Linked DNA regions of Variovorax paradoxus. The protein of the gene in region 1 purifies or fractionates together with the protein of each later gene. This does not show direct contact. Links are inferred from orthologs where the notes say so. Each region holds a gene or a part of one and is shown on either strand. Other genes may lie near its edges. The genes, in order: AACL56_RS25050 and AACL56_RS02195.

Region 1 (3,189 bases):
CTCGCTGATCGGCCCGCCGCCGCTGTGCGTCCAGAGGTGGCGCATCACGTCATCGAGCGAACCCTTGCCTTCGTGGCGCAGCGTGAGGTCGAAGCACAGCGCGACCAGCGCGCCCTTGGTGTAGTAGCTCACCGTGCTGTTGGGCGTCTGCTCGTCCTGGCGGTAGTACTTGACCCAGGCGTCGAAGCTCGCGTCGGCCACCGGCTGCACCAGCCGGCCCGGCGTCTGCATGACCTGGTTGAGCGTCTTGTTCAGCAGGCGCAGGTAGGCCGCGTCGTCTATGCGGCCCGCGCGGCGCAGCAGCAGGTCGTCGTAGTAGCTGGTGAAGCCCTCGAAGAACCACAGCAGCTGCGTGTAGTTCTCGCGGCTGTAGTCGTAGCGCGCGAACTCGGCGGGCCGCATGCGCTTGACGTTCCAGGTGTGGAAGTACTCGTGGCTGATGAGCCCCATCAGCGTGGTGTAGCCCTCGGGCTGCTTCTTCTTCTCGCCGCGCTGTGGCAGGTCGCGGCGGTTGCAGATCAGCGCCGTGGAATGACGGTGCTCGAGCCCGCCGTAGCCGTCGTCCACCGCGTTCAGCATGAACACGTAGCGGTCGATCGGCAGCTTCGGCCCGCCGCGCTTGCCGGCCTTGTCGCCGTGCCAGAAGCGGATCTCTGCCTCGCAGATGGCCTGCGTGTCGGCAATGAGCCTGTCGCCGTCGAACGAGGCCGCAGCCCCCGCGATCACGAAGCGGTGCGGCACGCCGCAGGCCTCGAACTCGGCGCTCCAGAACGCGCCGAGCTCGACCGGGCTGTCGGCCAGCTCGTCGTAGCCCGAGGCCTGGTAGCTGCCGAAGCCGGACCTGTCGGCCTTCACCGGCACCAGCGCGGTGGCGCACGACCACGGGGCCGCACCGGCCGGCAGCGCGGGCGCGACGATCTCGATGGCATGCGGCGCGTCGGTCTGGCCCTCGACGCGAAGGCACACGCTGGTGCCGTTGAAGAAGCCGCGTTCGGCATCGAGCCAAGCGGTGCGCACCGAGTTGTCGTACGCGCAGACCTGGTAGTTCAGCACCAGCGGCTGGCCGGGCTCGCATTCGACACGCCAGCTGCACTTGTCGAGCTGCGTCAGCGCCGGCTTGCGGCGGCCCTGCGTGGCGCGCAGGCCCTGCAGGTTCTTGGCGAACTCGCGCACCAGGTAGCTGCCGGGAATCCACACCGGCAGCGACACCTGCTGCTGCGCAGCAGGCGAATCGATGGTGAGCGTGACGGAAAAGAGATGCGCATGCAGGTCCGCGCATTCGACGCGGTAGCGCACACCCGCGATGGTCTTCGCGGGCGTGGCGGCGGCGGTGGCGCGGCGCGATGCGGTCCGGGTCTTCGTCGTCGCCATCAGCTGGACGAAGCGGCGAGTTGCTTCTCGACCTGCTCTGCGGGAATGGCGCCGGGGGTGCGCGTGCCGTCGCTGAAGATCAGCGTGGGCGTGCCGGTGATGTTGTACTTGCGGCCGAAGTCGACGTTGCGCTGCAGCGCGGTGACGTCGCAGTTGGTCGGCGCCGTGGTGGGCCGGGTGCTGGCTTCCATCCAGTCGCTCCAGGCCTTGCCCTTGTCCTTGCTGCACCAGATGTCGCGCGACTTGACGTTCGAGTCCGGACCGAGCACCGGGTACAGGAACAGATACACGGTGACGTTGTCGACCGTCTTCATGTCCTTCTCGAAGCGCTTGCAGTAGCCGCAGTTCGGGTCTTCGAACACCGCCAGCTTGCGCTTGCCGTTGCCGCGCACGATCTTGATCGAGTCCTTCAGCGGCAGCTGGTCGAAGGCGACGGCGCTGAGCTTCTCCACGCGCTCCTCGGTCAGGTTCTTGCGCGATTTCACGTCGATCAGGTTGCCCTGGATCAGGTAGTTGCCCTGTTCGTCGGTGTAGAAGATCTGCGCGCCGTTCACGCGCACTTCGTAGAGGCCCGGGATCGGCGCCTTCGAGACTTCGTCGATCGGCGGGAACTGCGGGATGCGTGCCGGCAGGTTCTTGCGGATCTCGGCTTCGCCAGCGGTGGCGGCCACGACCGCGCCCAGCGTGCAGGCGGCGAGAAGGAGGTTGCGTACGAGTGTCATCGGGAGATCCGTTGGTTCGGTTCTGAAAAGGACGTGCAGGCGTCAGGCCTTCAGGCCCATGGCTTGCGCGGTGATCCAGTGCTTGACCAGGCGCGTGCGGTCGAAACCGCGCATGCCCCAGTTGCGCAATGCAGGGAGTGGACCCAGGTTGTGCGAGAAAAGTTGCTGCAGACCGTCGGTCGCGAGGCTCATCTGCAGCACGTCGACGCGGCGGGCACGTTCGTAGCGGCGCAGCAGGCGCGGGTCGCCGACGCTGCGCCAGTGGTCGCGGTTCCTGATCACGCCGGCCAGCGCGGCGGCGTCGGCCAGGCCGAGATTCAGGCCCTGGCCCGCCAGCGGATGCACCGTGTGGGCCGCATCGCCCGCCAGTGCCCAGGAGCGGTTCGGCTGGCCGGGCATGGCGCCGGTCCAGCGGTCGGCGATGGCGCGGGCCAGCGGCCAGGCGCCGCGTTCGCTCGTAAGCTTGAGCGGTCCGAGCGCGCCGTGGCTGGCTTCCGTGACCGCGGCGTCGAATTCATCGTTGCCCTGCGCCAGCAGGTCGGGCGCGCGCAGCTGGTCGACCGACCACACCAGCGCGACGGTCTTGCCGTGTGTGCCGCCCAGCGGCAGCAACGCAAGCACCTCGCCGCGGTCGTTGAACCACTGGCGCGCGATGCCGTCATGCGACTGCGCGGCTTCCATGCGCGCGGCGACGGCATGCTGCGGATAGCGCGTGATCTCGTAGCTCACGCCGAGCGCCTCGCGCGTGGTGCTGGCCTTGCCTTCGCACACCACCGTCAGCGGCGCGGCGACGGGCTCGGCCACGACTTCGATCAGCGGCTGGAAGCGCACCGCGTCGGCCAACTGCTGTTCGAGTGCGGGCACGTCGACGATCCACGCCAGCGCATCGACCTTCTGTCGCGCGGCGCTGAACTGGACGCGGCCGCCTTCGTCGCCATGCACCAGCATCTCGCGCACGGCGGTGGCGTGGGTGGCATCGGGCCAGGCGCGCAGCGACTCGAGCAGGGTCCGGGAAGCCGTGTTGAGCGCATAGGCCCGGATGTCTTCCTTGCCCTGCGCGGCCGGCGGCACCACCAGCGCGACGCGCACACGCTCG
Region 2 (2,925 bases), 4.8 Mb from region 1 along the record:
CGACAGACGCGGCAGACGTGACAGGCGACGCGGACGGCAAGACCGATGATGCGGGCGGGCCCGTCGATGCGGACGATGCGCGCCGCCTGCTGCGCAAGCGCCTGCAGCGGCTGCACAGGCAGGCCGTGCGCGACGGCGAGCGCTTCGAGTCGCTCGACACCGAAAGCCGGCACCGCGTGCGCAAGCGGCTCAAGCGCCTGCGCTATCTCGCGGAGTTCGTGGCGCCGCTGTTCGATGGAGACGGCGACAACGGCAAGGACGCCGCCGAGCGCTACCTGAAGGCGCTGCGCCCCGCACAGGACGCGCTCGGCGATTTCAACGACGAAGCCGTGGCGATGGCGCTGTACCGCGACGCCGCCGAGCGCGACGCGCGGGCCTGGTTCGCGGTGGGATGGTTCGCCGCGCGGCATCCGGCGGGAGCGAAGGCGTGCCGGAAGGCCCTGGGAAAGATCGAGGACGCGCCGCGGTTCTGGAAGAAGCGCGGCTAGTTGCCGAAGTCCAGCGCCAGCTGAGAGTCTGGCAGCGACGGATCCAGCCTGCGGGCGGCCAGGTGCTTCGCCACGTATCCCGTAGCCCAGGCAAGGAAGGAAATCCAGCAGAGCCAGATCGCGAAGCCGATCAGAAGCACGCAGGTCCAGCGCTGTTCTTTCAGCGAATCCTTGATGAAGGCCGCGGTGTCTTTGTCCTTGAGGACGCCGCAAAGAATACCCACCTCGTTCTCGCTGAAGGATGTTCGTTCCGCGTTGAGGGCTGCCGGCTGCGAGCAGTCATCGATGCGCAACGGCTCGGGCCCGAACGGAAGGATGGATCGAAGTGCCTTGGCCTGTGTCGCGGTGGCGGCGAATGTCCGCTGCGTCGCCTTGAGCGTGAGGAACGCCTGATCGCGAAAGAGAGCCGTCGTGCTGGCAATGAAGAGCAGCATTCCGATCGCGACACCGGCAAGCCTCAGGCCCTGGAGTGTGCGCGACGGCAGTTTGTGCTGCCTGATCTGGCGAAGCTCCACATCGAAGAGTTCGCCGCACATGCTTAGCGCCCTCATTTGCACGCCGTTGCGTTTTGCCCATTGAATGAGCTGTCTGGCCTGCGCCAGGCTGTTGACCTTTACGCCGGCGAACAGGCGAAACGAAATCAGGCTGGTCTGCTCATCGATGAAAGCGCGAACTTCCGGATCGGTGATTTCCTGCTTGCCATGAACCAGTTGCCACAGCCGGTGCATCAGCACATGGAGCGACTCCGTTCGCCAGATGACCCAAACGAAGGCCATGCAGATCAGCGAAGGAGCCGCAATGCTCAGGAAGCTTGAAAGGCTGGGGAGTGTGGCGAAGTCCATCGCCACAGTCTGCCTCAGTGATGGTGCCCGTGCGCCCCATGCACATGCCGGTGCTCGATCTCCACCGGCAGCGCGGCGCGCACGTCGGTCACCTGCAGGCTGAACTTCAGCGCCTTGCCGGCCCACGGGTGGTTGCCGTCGAGCAGCACCACGGGGCCCTTGATCTTCATCACGGTGAAGACATGTTCGCGCCCGTCGTCGAGCCGGCCCTGCAGCTGGCCTCCCACCTTCACGCCCGGCGGGAAGTCGGTCTTGGGAATGCTGCGCACCAGCGTCTCGTCGCGCTGGCCGAAGGCGTCCTCGGGCGAGAGGCTCACCACGGTCTGGTAGCCCTTTTCCTTGCCGTCGAGCGCTTCCTCGATCTTGGGCAGCGTGTTCTCGTACCCGCCATGCAGGTAGGCCATCGGCTCGGGGCTCGCCTCGATGAGCTTGCCCTGGGCATCGGAGACCTTGTACTTGATGGTGACGACGGTGTCTTTTTCGATTTTCATGGGGTCGCATTCTCAGTGGAAACCGGAAAACGCTGCCGGTCAGGCTTTCCCCGTGTCCGGCGCACCGAGCAACAGGCCCATCTGGCCCAGCTTGCCGACCACGAGCTCGATGAAGGCCGACACCGCCAGCGGCAGGTGCTTGCGGCTCGGGTACACCACGCTCAGCCCGCGTCCGGTGTAGCGGTACTGCGGCAGCACCCGCACCAGCAAGCCTTCCTGCTCGTCGCGCGTTGCGATCGGCGGCGGCAGCTGCACGATGCCCAGCCCGGCCAGCGCCGCCTTGCGCAGCGCCTGCGCGGTGTTGCCGGTGAAGCGGCCGCCGACCTGCACTTCTTCCTCGACGCCGTCGGGTCCGGTGAGCCGCCATGTGGTGCGTCCGCCGGGGTGCGGCGGCGTCACGCAATCGTGGGCCGCGAGTTCCTGCAGCGTGGCAGGTGCGCCGCGGCGCGCGAGGTAGGCGGGGCTCGCCAGCAGCCCGCCGCTGCGGGTGGCCATGCGCCGTCCGATGTAGCCCGAATCGCGCAGCGGGCCGCCGCGGAAGGCCACGTCGATCTGCTCGGCGATCAGGTCGGCGGGTGCGTCGCTGAGCACGAAGTCCAGCTTCACCAGCGGGTGTTCGGCCAGGAAGTCCGACACCCATTCCATGGGAAAGAAATCGAAGAAGTCCGCCGGCGCCGCCACGCGCACCAGCCCGCTCGGCGCTTGGCCGCCCGCCACCAGGGCCTGGCCCGCCGCCACCAGCCCGTCGACCGCGCCGGCGCAGCGGTCGTGGAAGTCCTGGCCCGCGCCGGTCAGCGTGAGCTTGCGGGTGGAGCGCTGCATCAGCCGGGTGCCCAGCTGGGCCTCGAGCTGCTGGATGCGCCGGCTCAGCGTGTTGGGCGGCACGCCGAGCCGGCGGCCGGCCTCGGCAAAGCTGCCGCAGCGCACCACCTGCACGAATACGGCGACGTCGTTGAGATCGAGCATGGCGGTCTGATTCCTTCGAATTCTGGACGAGTGCAATCCGACTCTACCGTCTAGTCGATCAATGGGTGCATGCCTAACCTTCTTCCCATTCCTCAACTGTCCATTTCCCAGGAGCACACATGACCCCACAACCCCGCA

The links.
Region 2: the proteins of AACL56_RS25050 (region 1) and AACL56_RS02195 purify together in Escherichia coli (affinity purification with mass spectrometry, with the first as the bait; 2 studies listed by BioGRID). This does not show direct contact. The link is inferred for Variovorax paradoxus from one-to-one orthologs.

What each region holds. Positions count from the first base shown.
Region 1 is NZ_LR743507.1:5,275,808-5,278,996, reverse strand. What follows is about bases 233-3,189. They hold AACL56_RS25050 (DsbC family protein), read right to left. Parts: upstream 2,094-3,189; coding sequence 1,371-2,093; downstream 233-1,370. Other genes in these bases: AACL56_RS25045 (FAD-dependent monooxygenase), read right to left, coding at 2,136-3,189; AACL56_RS25055 (M61 family metallopeptidase), read right to left, coding at 233-1,371. In the rest of the region: more of AACL56_RS25055, read right to left, coding at 1-232. UniProt on the Escherichia coli protein: Acts as a disulfide isomerase, interacting with incorrectly folded proteins to correct non-native disulfide bonds.
Region 2 is NZ_LR743507.1:451,673-454,597, reverse strand. What follows is about bases 84-2,776. They hold AACL56_RS02195 (FKBP-type peptidyl-prolyl cis-trans isomerase), read right to left. Parts: upstream 1,822-2,776; coding sequence 1,345-1,821; downstream 84-1,344. Other genes in these bases: AACL56_RS02190 (LysR family transcriptional regulator), read right to left, coding at 1,861-2,776; AACL56_RS02200 (DUF6216 family protein), read right to left, coding at 485-1,330; AACL56_RS02205 (CYTH and CHAD domain-containing protein), read left to right, coding at 84-488. Outside these bases: more of AACL56_RS02205, read left to right, coding at 1-83; more of AACL56_RS02190, read right to left, coding at 2,777-2,787; AACL56_RS02185 (NADPH-dependent FMN reductase), read left to right, coding at 2,907-2,925. UniProt on the Escherichia coli protein: Folding helper with both chaperone and peptidyl-prolyl cis-trans isomerase (PPIase) activities. Chaperone activity prevents aggregation of unfolded or partially folded proteins and promotes their correct folding.